2 regions of the Streptomyces malachitofuscus genome follow, and region 1 is predicted to be linked to the other one. Evidence: riboswitches for the same ligand, from Rfam matches in the RefSeq annotation. Region 1 holds a riboswitch; the other holds the start of a gene.
What was found. Region 1 has a riboswitch for S-adenosylmethionine ahead of ACZ44S_RS27255 (aminotransferase class V-fold PLP-dependent enzyme). Riboswitches for the same ligand answer to the same signal wherever they lie in the genome.

Region 1 (6,621 bases):
CGTCGCTCCTGCCGCGCTTCCACGTCCTGCTGGACCATCTCGACCTGGACGCCCGGCTGGCGCGTGCCGATCTGGTCGTCACCGCGGAGGGTGCGCTGGACCACCAGACGCCGCGCGGCAAGGTCCCGGCGGAGGTGGCGCGGCGCGCCAAACTGTCGGGGCGGCCGGTGCTGGCGTTGGCGGGGACGTTGGGTGAGGGGGCGGGGGAGGTGCCGGGGGTGGATGCCTGTCATGGCATTCTGCCCGCGCCGATGGCGCTGGGGGAGGCGTTGGTCCGCGGCGCGGAGCTGCTCACCGACGCGACGGAGCGCGCCCTGCGCATGATCGTCCTGGGCGCCCGTCTGCCCGTGCCGGCCCGCGGCTGATTCTTCCGCCCCCGCCGCCCCTTCCCGTCCCGACCCTGGGGGCTGCGCCCCCAGACCCCCCTTTCGGCCCTTCGGGCCTCGTCCTCAAACGCCGGACGGGCTGAAGTATTCAGCCCGTCCGGCACAATCCAGCCCCTCCGGCGTTTGAGGAGCGGGGTCTGGGGCGGAGCCCCAGGTCGGGACGGGAAGGGGCGGCGGGGGCGAGGAAACTCTCAGGCAGAGGGGTCGGGGACGCAGCGGCCGTCGACCGTGTGGTAGGTCCAGCGCGCCCCGTCCCGGACCAGTTCCCGTACCGCCCGCACGAAACGCTCCACGTGCTCGTCCGGCGTACCCGCACCGAAGCTGACCCGGATCGCGTTGAGCGACTTCTCCCCCGGCGCCGCCGCCTCGGGCGCCCCGCACTCGCCCTGCGCCCCCGGATCGCTGCCGAGCAGCCGCCGCACCAGCGGGTGCGCGCAGAAGAGCCCGTCCCGTACGCCGATGCCGTACTCGGCGGACAGCGCGGCGGCGAAGTGCGAGCTGTTCCAGCCCTCGACGACGAAGGACAGCACGCCGACGCGCGGGGCGTCGTCCCCGAACAGCGACAGGAACCGCACCTCGGGAACGTCCGCGAGCCCTTCGCGCACCGTGCGGATCAGCCGCTCCTCGCGCACGGCCAGCGCCTCGAAGCCGGCCTCGGTGAGCGCCCGGCACGCGGAGGCGAGGGCGTAGGCGCCGATGACGTTGGGCGAGCCGGCCTCGTGGCGGGCGGCGCTGTCGTGCCACACCACGTCCACTCCCCCGTCCGCGCGCCGGGTGACCGTGCGGCTGGCGCCGCCGCCCGCGAGGTAGGGCTCGGCCGCCCGCAGCCAGTCGGCACGTCCGGCCAGCACACCCGAGCCGAAGGGCGCGTACAGCTTGTGCCCGGAGAAGGCGACCCAGTCGACGTCGAGGCCGCTCACGCTCACCGGGTGGTGCGGGGCGAGCTGGGCGGCGTCCAGCACGATGCGCGCGCCGTGCGCGTGGGCGGCGGCGGCCAGTTCCCGTACCGGCCACAGCTCACCGGTGACGTTGGAGGCGCCGGTGACACAGACCAGGGCCGGGCCGTGCGGGTCCCGGCCGGCGAGGGCGCGCTCGAGGGTCTCCACGGCCCGGCGCGGGCCGTCCGGGGCGTCGAGGTAGGTGACGCGGGCGTCGCGCCAGGGCAGCAGGGAGGCGTGGTGCTCGGTCTCGAAGACGAAGACCTCGCAGCCGTCGGGGAGCGCCGAGGCGAGCAGGTTCAGGGAGTCGGTGGTGGACCGGGTGAAGACCACCTGGTCCCCGGTACGGCAGTCGAGGAACTCGGCGACGGTCCTGCGGGCGTTCTCGAACAGGTCGGTGGAGAGCTGGGAGAGGTAGCCGGCGCCCCGGTGGACGCTGCCGTAGTACGGCGCGTAGGCGGCCACGTCGTCCCACACGCGCTGGAGGGCGGGCGCGCTGGCGGCGTAGTCGAGGGCGGCGTAGGTGACTTCGCCGCCGGTGACGAGGGGGACGGTGACGTCCCGGCCCAGGACGGGCAGCGGGGCACGGACGGTCGGGTCGGCGGCGACGGTGGAGACGGACATGGCGGAACTCCCGTGGGGCAGGCGGAATCCTCGCGCGAGCGGGCGTCGCTCCAGCGCGCAGGAGAAGAGGGAAAGAGGGTGTGCGGAGGCGGGGCTCGGCAGCCCTAACGCATTCGCTTGCTCACGGAAGGCTCCTCGACGACCAGGACCCCTGGTGTTTCGAGGGGTCCGCGCTTGCCGTGGGCCTTGCTGCTCACGGCCTGGTCCTCACCCGGGGCACCCCGCCACGGACGGAGGGTTGCCGGACAGCCGGCCGGGGCCTGATGGCTGTCGCTCATGACCTGGTCAGGAAAATACGTGAGGTGATCGATGTCCCGCAACCCGTGTCCGGATCGCGGGACATCACACCGTGGGGGCGGCTCACGCGTTGCTGACGGCCACCCAGCGCTCCAAGACCCGCTTGGCGGCCCCCGAGTCGATCGCCTCGGCCGCCTTCGCCATCCCGGCACGGAGCTGTTCGGTCAGGGTGCCCGGGCCCGGCTCCAGGGCGACCAGCGCCGCCGCCGAGTTCAGCAGCACCGCGTCCCGCACCGGGCCCTGTTCGCCGTCCAGCAGGCGGCGGGCGACCTCCGCGTTGTAGGAGGCGTCGGCGCCGCGCAGGGCCTCGACGGGCACGAGGTCGATCCCGACGTCGCGCGGGTCGAAGGTCTCCTCGGCGACCTTGCCGTCGCGGACCACCCACACCTTGGAGGTGGCGGTGGTGGTCAGCTCGTCCAGGCCGTCGTCGCCGCGGAACACCAGCGAGGAGTGTCCGCGTCCGGCGAAGACTCCCGCCATGATGGGCGCCATCCGGGGGTCGGCGACCCCGACCGCCTGGGCCTTGACCTTCGCCGGATTGGCCAGCGGGCCGAGGAAGTTGAACACCGTGCGGATGCCCAGCTGACCGCGGGCGGCGGCGACGTGGCGCAGCGCCGGGTGGAACTTCACGGCGAAGCAGAAGGTGATCCCGGCCTCCTCGGCGACCTCGGCGACCCGTCGCGGGGTCAGTTCGAGGTTGACGCCGAGCTTCTCCAGGACGTCGGAGGCGCCGGAGGCCGAGGACGCGGCCCGGTTGCCGTGCTTGACGACCTTGGCGCCGGTGCCGGCCACCACGATCGACGACATCGTGGAGATGTTGACCGTCTTGGCGCCGTCGCCGCCGGTGCCGACGATGTCGACCGTCGCGCCCGGCACCTCGATCACATTGGCGTGGTCGTACAGCGCCCGTACACAGCCGGTGATCTCCTCGACCGTCTCGCCCTTGGCCCGCAGGGAGACCGCGAAGCCGGCGATCTGCGCGTCGGTCGCCTCGCCGCGCATGATCAGGTCCATCGCCCAGGCGGTGTCGTCGGCGGACAGGTCCCGGCCGTCCAGCAGTCCGTTCAGCAGGGCGGGCCAGGAGCGGCCCGCCGCGGTGTCGCCTCCAGCGGGGGTCACAGCGCTCATGGCCGCTCCTGATGGTCGTGGATGTGGGTCCTGGGGACCGGAGGGGTCCCGGGCTCCACCCTATCCAGCTCCGGGGACGGCGAAGGGCCCCCGTCCGCAGAACGGACGGGGGCCCTTCGCCGTCGTGTGGCGACTGAGGTGAGGCGCTGAAGGCGATCAGTGGTGGCCGTGGCCGCTCGTGATCTCCTTGTACTCCTCGACGGTCGGCTTCGGGATCTGCGACTCCTCGCCGTAGTACCCCTTGCTGAGCTTGGCGCGCAGCTTCTCGGTCATCTTCACCTTGCGCCGGACGCCGTTCTCGTCGACCTCCGGGCCGAGCTCGAGCGGCTTGTACTGCTCGTGCGCGGTGAGGGTGTGCAGCTGCTCCTGGCTGAGCGGCTCGTGCACCTCGATGAACTCGCCGTGCGGCAGGCGCTTGATGATGCCCGACTCGCGGCCGTGCAGCACCTTGTCCTTGTCCCGGCGCTGGAGGCCGAGGCAGATCCGCTTGGTGACGATGAACGCCAGGACCGGAGCAACGAAGAACGCGACCCGCACGAACCAGGTGATGGCGTTGATCGACAGGTGGAAGTGGGTGGCCCAGATGTCGTTGCCACCACCGACGAGGAGCACGAAGTACAGCGTGATCCAGGCGACGCCGAAGGCGGTGCGCGTCGGGGCGTTGCGCGGGCGGTCCAGGATATGGTGCTCGCGCTTGTCACCGGTGATCCAGGACTCGATGAACGGGTACACGGCGATGGCGACCAGGACCAGCGGGAAGATCAGCAGCGGGATGAACACACCCAGGACGAGCGTGTGACCCCAGAAGTTGATCTCCCAGCCCGGCATGACACGGATCAGGCCCTCGGAGAAGCCCATGTACCAGTCCGGCTGGGCGCCCGTGGACACCATGTCGGGCCGGTAGGGGCCGATGGACCAGATCGGGTTGATCGTGGCGATCGCCGAGACGGCCGCGAGCACACCGAAGACCAGGAAGAAGAAGCCTCCGGCCTTGGCCATGTACACCGGGAGCAGCGGCATGCCGACGACGTTCTTGTTCGTCTTGCCGGGGCCCGCGAACTGCGTGTGCTTGTGGTAGAAGACCAGGATCAGGTGCGCCACCACGAGGCCGAGCATGATGCCCGGCAGCAGCAGGACGTGGATCGAGAAGAACCTGGCCACGAAGTCGTCGCCGGGGAACTCGCCGCCGAAGAGGAAGAACGAGATGTACGTGCCGACGATCGGCACGGACAGGATCGCGCCCTCCATGAAGCGGATACCGGTGCCGGAGAGCAGGTCGTCCGGGAGCGAGTAGCCGGTGAAGCCGGTGAACATGCCCAGGACGAACAGCAGGAAGCCGAACAGCCAGTTGATCTCACGCGGCTTGCGGAACGCGCCGGTGAAGAACACACGCATCATGTGCACGAACATGCCGGCCAGGAAGACCAGCGCGGCCCAGTGGTGGATCTGCCGGATCAGCAGACCGCCACGGACGTCGAAGCTGATGTCCAGCGTCGACTTGTAGGCCTCACTCATCAGCTGGCCCTGCAGCGGCACGTAGCTGCCGTGGTACTCCACCTCGTTCATCGACGGGTGGAAGAACAGCGTCAGGTACACACCCGTGAGGATGATGATGAGGAAGCTGTAGAGGCAGACCTCACCCAGCATGAACGACCAGTGGTCGGGGAAGATCTTGCGCATGTTGGCCTTGGCCAGGGAGTAGATCCCCAGTCGGCCGTCAGCCCAGTCGGCGACCTTTTCGCCGGCCGGTGCCTTCCCGCGCGAGCGGGACTCGGGGGTCGTTGTGGTACTCATCCGCGCTCCCAGAAGGCAGGACCGACGGGCTCGTCGAAGTCGCCGAGCGCTTCGAGGTAGCCCTCGTCGTTCACGCCGATGCGCAGCTGCGGCAGGGCGTGACCGGCGGGACCGAAGATGACCCGGGCACCGTCGGCGAGGTCGAAGGTGGACTGGTGACAGGGGCACAGCGCGTGATGCGTCTGCTGCTCGTACAGGGAGATCGGGCAACCGACATGGGTGCAGATCTTCGAGTAGGCGAGGATGCCCTCGTGGGACCACTCGAGCGACCGCTTGTCCTTGATGTTGTCCGGCTGGATGCGGACCAGCATCAGCGCGGCCTTGGCGATCTCGGTCTGGAAGCCGTGGTCGTGCTCCTCCAGGCCCTCGGGTTTGGCGAAGGTCAGCGAGCCCACGATGAGGTCGGACGGCCGCAGCGGCTCGTTCGTGTTCATGTTGACGAGCAGCTTGCCCTTGGACCACAGGGTGTGGCGCAGCTTGGTCCCGGGCAGCGGCCCGAGGTCGCGCAGCAGCACCACGCCGGAGAGCGGGAACAGGGCGAGCGCGCCGAACATCGTGTTGCGGATCAGCTTGCGGCGGCCGAGCGCGGACTCCTTGGCACCCTGGCGGAAGTCGTCCATGACCTTCGCCTTGACCTCGGGGGAGGCCTCGATCGGGTGACGCTCGTCGGCGATCTCGTGGTCCGACATCAGCGTGCGGGCCCAGTGGACCGCGCCGGCGCCGATGGCGAACAGGGCGACACCGAGGGTCATGCCGAGCGCGAAGTTCAGCGCGCTGATGTGACCGAGCGGCCAGATGAAGACCGACTTGTCGACCGGGATCGTCACGTACGCGGCGATGAAGCCGACGGTGGCCAGCATCGACAGCGTGAACAGCAGGGCGACCGTGCGCTCGGACCGCTTGGCGGCCCGCTCGTCGATGTCCTGGACCCGGTGCTCGTGCGGGGGCAGGCCCGGGTCGGCGAACGGGTTCTTCTCGTCCGCCAGCTTCACGGCGCCGTGGGCGGTGTCCTGCGCTGCGGGCAGGTTCTCTTCGGGAATGTCTTGGCTACTCATGACTTCTTGGCCTTTGCGGTCCGAGCGGCGACCCAGACGGCGACCGCGATCAGCGCGCCCAGTCCGAAGACCCACGCGAACAGACCCTCGGAGACCGGGCCCAGTCCGCCGAGCGAAAGGCCGCCGGGGCTGTCGGTCTCATCGCTGTTGACCGCGTTCAGGTACGCGATGATGTCCTTCTTGTTCTGCTCCGACAGCGTGCTGTCGGGGAAGGAGGGCATGTTCTGCGGGCCGGTGAGCATGGCCTCGTAGATGTGCTTCGGCGCGACGTCCTCAAGGCTCGGGGCGTACTTGCCGTGCGTGAGCGCACCGCCCTTGCCGGTGAAGTTGTGGCACTGCGCGCAGTTGTTGCGGAACAGTTCACCGCCCTTGGCGCTGTCGGCGCCCTCGGGGCCGTAC
Region 2 (6,621 bases), on a different contig from region 1:
CCGCCCCGCCTGGCCCGCAGCGAGCCGTCCTCTCCCACCTCGTACGACACCGGTCCCCGGTTGGAGGCGACCAGCACGCGAGCAGCACCGAAGCTTGCAGCCATACGCCTCAACCTAGCCCGGCCCCCGGAACCTCAAACGTGCCCGCGCGTCACCTCGGTGGCGATTTGGTCACGTGGGTTGTGTGGGGGATGTGAACGAGCGGAGGATGCGTGGTGCACGTTTCAACATCTGGGGGGTGGGCGCCATGCCCATACGCATACGCATGCGCGGATTCGCCGGGACGACGGCGCTGATCGCGGCCTCCGCGCTGGCCCTGGCCGGCTGCGGCGGCGCAGACGCCGGCACACAGGGCGCGGACGACCGGCCCGCGGCGGTCACCGCCACGCCGAGCAGCGGCAGCCCCACGCCCGAGGCGTCCCCCACCACCGAGACGCCCACCCCTACGCCCACCCCGACCCCCGTCACGTTGTCGGACCACACCGGCGACCGCGTCGGGACGGCCATCCGCGCGGCCGAGAAGGCCGGCCTCGACCACACCGTCCGCCTGGAGGGCACCGGCAAGCGGGCCTCCTCCTGGGGCAGCGGCGAGAAGGTCTGCGAGCAGACCGACGGGTCCGACGGCGTGACGTTCACCGTCCCGCGCGACGGCCGCGACTGCGACGGCCGCCTGCTGCACACCCCGAAGCCCACCCCGACCCCCGAACCGGCGCCGACGCAGGAGGCGGGCGGAAGCGGGGGCACCGGGGGCGGCGGTACGGGCACCTGCGAGCTCACCAGCCCGGCCGGCAACTGCTACGCCGACGGCCAGTTCTGCGCCAAGAAGCACCGGGGACTGAGCACGCACGGCCGGGGCGGCGAGTACCTGACCTGCGCGCTGGACTCCGGCGGCATCTGGCGCTGGTCGGACGGCGTGGCCGGCTGATCCCGGGGCAGGGGCGGCCGGAGGGTCAGGCCACCCTGCGGGCCTGGTACTCCGCGATCTCGGCCATCGGCGGCCGCTCCTCCGTGTCGACGGAGTACGTCCGGGCTTCGAAGGTGGCGCCCGTGCGCTCGAACTGGGTCAGGGACGGCCGGATCATGTGACCGCGGGCCAGGCGCAGCTGCGCGGTGCGGTAGATCGCGGCGGCCATGCGGCCGAGGGCCTGGCCGTCCTGGTGCCGGTGCTTGCGCACCCCGACGTCGACCTGGGCCAGCGCGTCCAGGCCCACCAGGTGCAGGGCGTCGACCAGCATGCCGAGCTCGACGCCGTAGCCGACCGGGAACGGGAGCTGTTCGAGCAGGGTGCGGCGGGCCGCGTACTCGCCGCCCAGCGGCTGGACGAAGCCGGCCAGCCGGGGCCAGTGCATGTTCAGCAGCGGGCGGGCCACCAGCTCGGTGACCCGGCCGCCCTGACCGGCCGCGACCGTGCCGGAGGCGGGCCCGCCGGACACCGTGAGCGGACGGTCGTACATGGCCTTGACCAGCTGCACGCCGGGTTCGGTGAGGAGCGGGCCGACGATGCCGGAGACGAAGTCGGAGGAGAACTCCCTGAGGTCCGCGTCGACGAAGCACACGATGTCGCCCCGGGTGACCAGCAGCGACCGCCACAGCACCTCGCCCTTGCCGGGGACCGCCGGCACCCGGGGCAGGATCGCGTCCCGGTGCACCACCGTCGCGCCCGCGGCCGCCGCCTCCTCGGCCGTGCGGTCGGTCGAGCCCGAGTCGACCACCACGACCTCGTCGACCAGCGGGGCCCGGAGCACCAGGTCGCGCCGGATCCGCGAGACGATCTCGCCGACCGTCGCCTCCTCGTTCAGCGCGGGCAGCACCACGCTCACCGTCTGCCCCGTCGCGCGTTTCGCCGCCAGGAGCCGGTGGAGCGGTCGGTCGGCCACGGACCAGGAACGCTCGGTCAGCCAGCGCTCGACTTCTTCCAGCACGGTCCCCGGCTCCTCACTGGCCTGTGATCCATCTCGCGGTTCGGACGGACTGTCTCCACCATCCAGGCCTTCGGTTACAGTCTTGAACAACGCCGATGACCATCGCATGCCGGGGTCGTCGCGCGGACAACTGAACACCGCTCATCCAGAGGGGCAGAGGGAAACGGCCCGATGAAGCCCCGGCAACCCTCCAGTCGGTTCTTGTCACAGGGACGTGGCGAGGCTCCCGGCTAGGGAAGGTGCCAAATCCGTCTCACGGCGAGATGCGTCGTGAGGAAGATGAGGAGAAAGGGCCTCGCCTCACATGGCTGTGCAGACTGTTGCAAGCTCCACCGACTCCGCCGCCGCGAACTCCGTCGACCTGGGCTCCGCCGCCGCGCTGTCCTGCCGCGAATGCGGTCACCGCGTGCCCCTCGGCCCGGTCTTCGCCTGCGAGGAGTGTTTCGGCCCGCTGGAGATCGCCTACGACTTCTCGGCCCACGACACCGAGGAGCTCCGCAAGCGGATCGAAGCGGGACCCGCGAACATCTGGCGTTACGCGCCCCTGCTGCCCGTCCCGGCGGACGTCGCGACCAAGCCGAACCTGAACCCCGGCTGGACCAAGCTCGTCCAGGCCGGCAACCTCGCCCGCGAGCTGGGCGTCACCGGCGGCCTGTACATCAAGGACGACTCCGGCAACCCGACGCACTCCTTCAAGGACCGCGTCGTGGCCCAGGCCATCGAGGCCGCCCGCGCCTTCGGTTTCACCACGCTGTCCTGCTCCTCGACCGGCAACCTCGCCGGCGCGGTCGGTGCCGCCGCCGCCCGCGCGGGCTTCCGCTCCTGCGTGTTCATCCCGCACGACCTGGAGCAGGGCAAGGTCGTCATGGCCGCCGTCTACGGCGGGGAGCTCGTCGGCATCGAGGGCAACTACGACGACGTGAACCGCTTCTGCTCCGAGCTGATCGGCGACCCGGCCGGCGAGGGCTGGGGCTTCGTCAACGTCAACCTGCGGCCGTACTACGCGGAGGGCTCCAAGACCCTCGCCTACGAGATCTGCGAGCAGCTGGGATGGCGGCTGCCCGACCAGATCGTGGTCCCGATCGCCTCCGGCTCGCAGCTCACGAAGATCGACAAGGGGCTGCAGGAGCTGATCAAGCTCGGGCTCGTCGAGGACAAGCCGTACAAGATCTTCGGTGCGCAGGCGGAGGGGTGCTCGCCGGTCTCCACGGCGTACAAGGCCGGGCACGACGTCGTCCGTCCGCAGAAGCCGGACACGATCGCCAAGTCGCTGGCGATCGGGAACCCGGCGGACGGTCCGTACGTCCTGGACATCGCCCGTCGCACGGGCGGTGCGGTGGAGGACGTCACGGACGAGCAGATCGTCGAGGCGATCACGTTGCTCGCGCGGACGGAGGGGATCTTCGCGGAGACCGCGGGGGGTGTCACGGTCGGCGTGACGAAGAAGCTTCTCGAGAGCGGTGTGCTCGACCCGTCCCTGACCACGGTCGTGCTCAACACGGGTGATGGTCTGAAGACGCTGGACGCGGTGGCCGGCACAGGGCTGACGGCGACGATCCGTCCGAGCCTGGAGTCGTTCCGTGAAGCCGGTCTTGTCTGAGTTGTTCTTCCGCGGGGCTGTCGTGACGGATCGCGCAGTTCCCCGCGCCCCTGGGTACGTCACCTGACCGGAGGTTTCACAGTGAGCGTTACTGTTCGCATCCCTACCATCCTGCGCACCTACACCGGCGGCAAGGCCGAGGTGAACGCCGAGGGGACCACCCTCGCCGAGGTCATCTCGGACCTGGAGAAGAACCACACGGGCATCGCCGCCCGGGTCCTGGACGATCAGGGCAAGCTGCGTCGGTTCGTCAACGTGTACGTCAACGACGACGACGTGCGGTTCGAGCAGGGGCTCGACACGGCCACCCCGGACGGGGCCGGTGTGTCGATCATTCCGGCGGTGGCCGGCGGCTGATCATTACCTTCGGTAATGGCGGTGACCGAGCGTAGAGGACTTTGCCCCCTCCGTGAGAGATGCGGAGGGGGCAATTCCATGGGATTGAGCGCGGTAGGGTTGGGGAACGCGCTCCTGATCCACTGATCGAGCACCGTGAATTTCTGCCGCCCGCCCGACTGGATGTAGCCAAAGTGTGGGCCCTTCTCGCGGCATTTGTGACGTTTGCCCGGCCCGACTTGACCTGAATTCAGGCGAATTCTCGCCACATTCCGGACCGGTGTCGTCCAGATTTCTCGTCCGATTGACCTGTTGCAGACGGCAGTTGGACAGATACATTCAGCCGCGGTCGACGCGTTCCGGCGCACGCCCCCAACCGTTGGGGGGTGAGGTCTGACCCGGATCCGCGAAGTGTGGATCTGTGCAAGGGCCAGTAATAGGGGAGTTAGGCATGGCTCAGGGCACCGTCAAGTGGTTCAACGCGGAGAAGGGGTACGGCTTCATCGCGGTCGACGGTGGTGCGGATGTTTTCGTCCACTACAGCGCGATCCAGATGGACGGCTACCGCACCCTCGAAGAAGGCCAGCGGGTCGAGTTCGAGATCTCGCAGGGTCAGAAGGGCCCGCAGGCCGACATGGTTCGTCTCAGCGCCTGAACGCGCTACCTGCCGCAAGGATCTTCTGCCGACGAAGGGCCCGTACCTCTTGGGGTACGGGCCCTTCGCCGTGCCCGCCACCGCCGTACGGCGGTGTTCGCGCGCGGCTGAGCGCCCCCGTGTACACCCCATGGGCGCTTGCACTCGCATGGGTCGAGTGCTAATCATTGGCGTTAGCACTCTGAAGGTGAGAGTGACAACGAGGACCGGGTCGGTGAGGCCCGCGGGCCGTGTGGGGCAAGGAACCACGGGGCCGGCGAGCCGTCCGTCGCGGGCGCGGGCGCGGTCCGAAGGAATCACCCCCAGTCCTGGAGGGACCACTTCACATGGCCAAGATCATCGCGTTCGACGAGGAGGCGCGGCGCGGCCTCGAGCGCGGCATGAACCAGCTCGCGGACGCCGTCAAGGTGACGCTCGGCCCCAAGGGCCGCAACGTCGTCCTCGAGAAGAAGTGGGGCGCCCCCACGATCACCAACGATGGTGTGTCCATCGCCAAGGAGATCGAGCTCGAGGACCCGTACGAGAAGATCGGCGCCGAGCTGGTCAAGGAAGTCGCCAAGAAGACGGACGACGTCGCCGGTGACGGTACGACCACCGCGACCGTTCTCGCCCAGGCCCTGGTCAAGGAGGGCCTGCGCAACGTCGCCGCCGGTGCCAACCCGATGGCTCTGAAGCGCGGTATCGAGAAGGCCGTCGAGGCCGTCTCCGCCGCCCTGCTGGAGCAGGCGAAGGATGTCGAGACCAAGGAGCAGATCGCCTCCACGGCCTCCATCTCCGCCGCCGACACCCAGATCGGCGAGCTGATCGCCGAGGCCATGGACAAGGTCGGCAAGGAAGGCGTCATCACCGTCGAGGAGTCCCAGACCTTCGGTCTGGAGCTGGAGCTCACCGAGGGTATGCGCTTCGACAAGGGCTACATCTCGGCGTACTTCGCCACCGACATGGAGCGTATGGAGGCCGTCCTCGACGACCCGTACATCCTGATCGCGAACTCCAAGATCTCCAACGTCAAGGACCTGCTCCCGCTCCTGGAGAAGGTCATGCAGTCGGGCAAGCCGCTGCTGATCATCGCCGAGGACGTCGAGGGCGAGGCCCTGTCGACCCTGGTCGTCAACAAGATCCGCGGCACCTTCAAGTCCGTCGCCGTCAAGGCCCCGGGCTTCGGCGACCGCCGCAAGGCCATGCTCGGCGACATCGCCATCCTCACGGGCGGCGAGGTCATCTCCGAGGAGGTCGGCCTCAAGCTGGAGAACGCCACGCTCGACCTGCTGGGCAAGGCCCGCAAGGTCGTCATCACCAAGGACGAGACCACCATCGTCGACGGTGCCGGCTCGGCCGACCAGGTCCAGGGCCGCGTGAACCAGATCCGCGCCGAGATCGAGAACAGCGACTCGGACTACGACCGCGAGAAGCTGCAGGAGCGCCTGGCGAAGCTCGCCGGCGGTGTCGCGGTCATCAAGGCCGGTGCCGCCACCGAGGTGGAGCTCAAGGAGCGCAAGCACCGCATCGAGGACGCCGTGCGCAACGCCAAGGCGGCCGTCGAGGAGGGCATCGTCGCCGGTGGTGGCGTGGCCCTGCTGCAGGCCTCCCAGGTCTTCGAGAAGCTGGAGCTCGAGGGTGACGAGGCGACCGGCGCCCAGGCCGTGAAGCTCGCGCTGGAGGCCCCGCTGAAGCAGATCGCCGTGAACGCCGGCCTCGAGGGCGGCGTCGTGGTGGAGAAGGTGCGCAACCTGACCCCGGGTCACGGCCTGAACGCCGCGAGCGGCGAGTACGTCGACCTGGTCAAGGAAGGCATCATCGACCCGGCGAAGGTGACCCGTTCCGCCCTGCAGAACGCCGCCTCCATCGCCGCGCTGTTCCTCACCACCGAGGCCGTCATCGCCGACAAGCCGGAGAAGGCCGCGGCCCCGGCCGGCGGCGGCATGCCGGGCGGTGACATGGACTTCTGATCCTTCCGAGGATCGGATCCGTCCGTCGCGTGTCCGAGGGCGGCATCCCCTGTTCCGACAGGGGGTGCCGCCCTCGGCGCGTGCGGGGCCGGTTCGCCCGGACCGCTCGGGGGTGTGGCGGGGATCACGGGTGGGTGGTGCGGGGTGGATGGAATGCCG

Region 2: it holds a riboswitch for S-adenosylmethionine, as region 1 does, so the genes downstream of both, thrC (threonine synthase) here and ACZ44S_RS27255 (aminotransferase class V-fold PLP-dependent enzyme) in region 1, are expected to answer to the same signal.

The regions. Positions count from the first base shown of each region.
Region 1 is NZ_JBVIGA010000020.1:156,825-163,445, forward strand. Features, by position in the region: gene ACZ44S_RS27250 (glycerate kinase) at 1-365, shown strand, start outside; gene ACZ44S_RS27255 (aminotransferase class V-fold PLP-dependent enzyme) at 578-1,948, opposite strand; SAM riboswitch class IV at 2,114-2,230, opposite strand; gene trpD (anthranilate phosphoribosyltransferase) at 2,309-3,373, opposite strand; gene qcrB (cytochrome bc1 complex cytochrome b subunit) at 3,530-5,167, opposite strand; gene qcrA (cytochrome bc1 complex Rieske iron-sulfur subunit) at 5,164-6,222, opposite strand; gene qcrC (cytochrome bc1 complex diheme cytochrome c subunit) at 6,219-6,621, opposite strand, start outside.
Region 2 is NZ_JBVIGA010000005.1:248,220-254,840, reverse strand. Features, by position in the region: gene ACZ44S_RS09550 (alpha,alpha-trehalose-phosphate synthase (UDP-forming)) at 1-104, opposite strand, end outside; gene ACZ44S_RS09545 (hypothetical protein) at 248-925, shown strand; gene ACZ44S_RS09540 (glucosyl-3-phosphoglycerate synthase) at 951-1,922, opposite strand; SAM riboswitch class I at 2,061-2,208, shown strand; gene thrC (threonine synthase) at 2,227-3,522, shown strand; gene ACZ44S_RS09530 (MoaD/ThiS family protein) at 3,604-3,879, shown strand; gene ACZ44S_RS09525 (cold-shock protein) at 4,310-4,513, shown strand; gene groL (chaperonin GroEL) at 4,840-6,462, shown strand.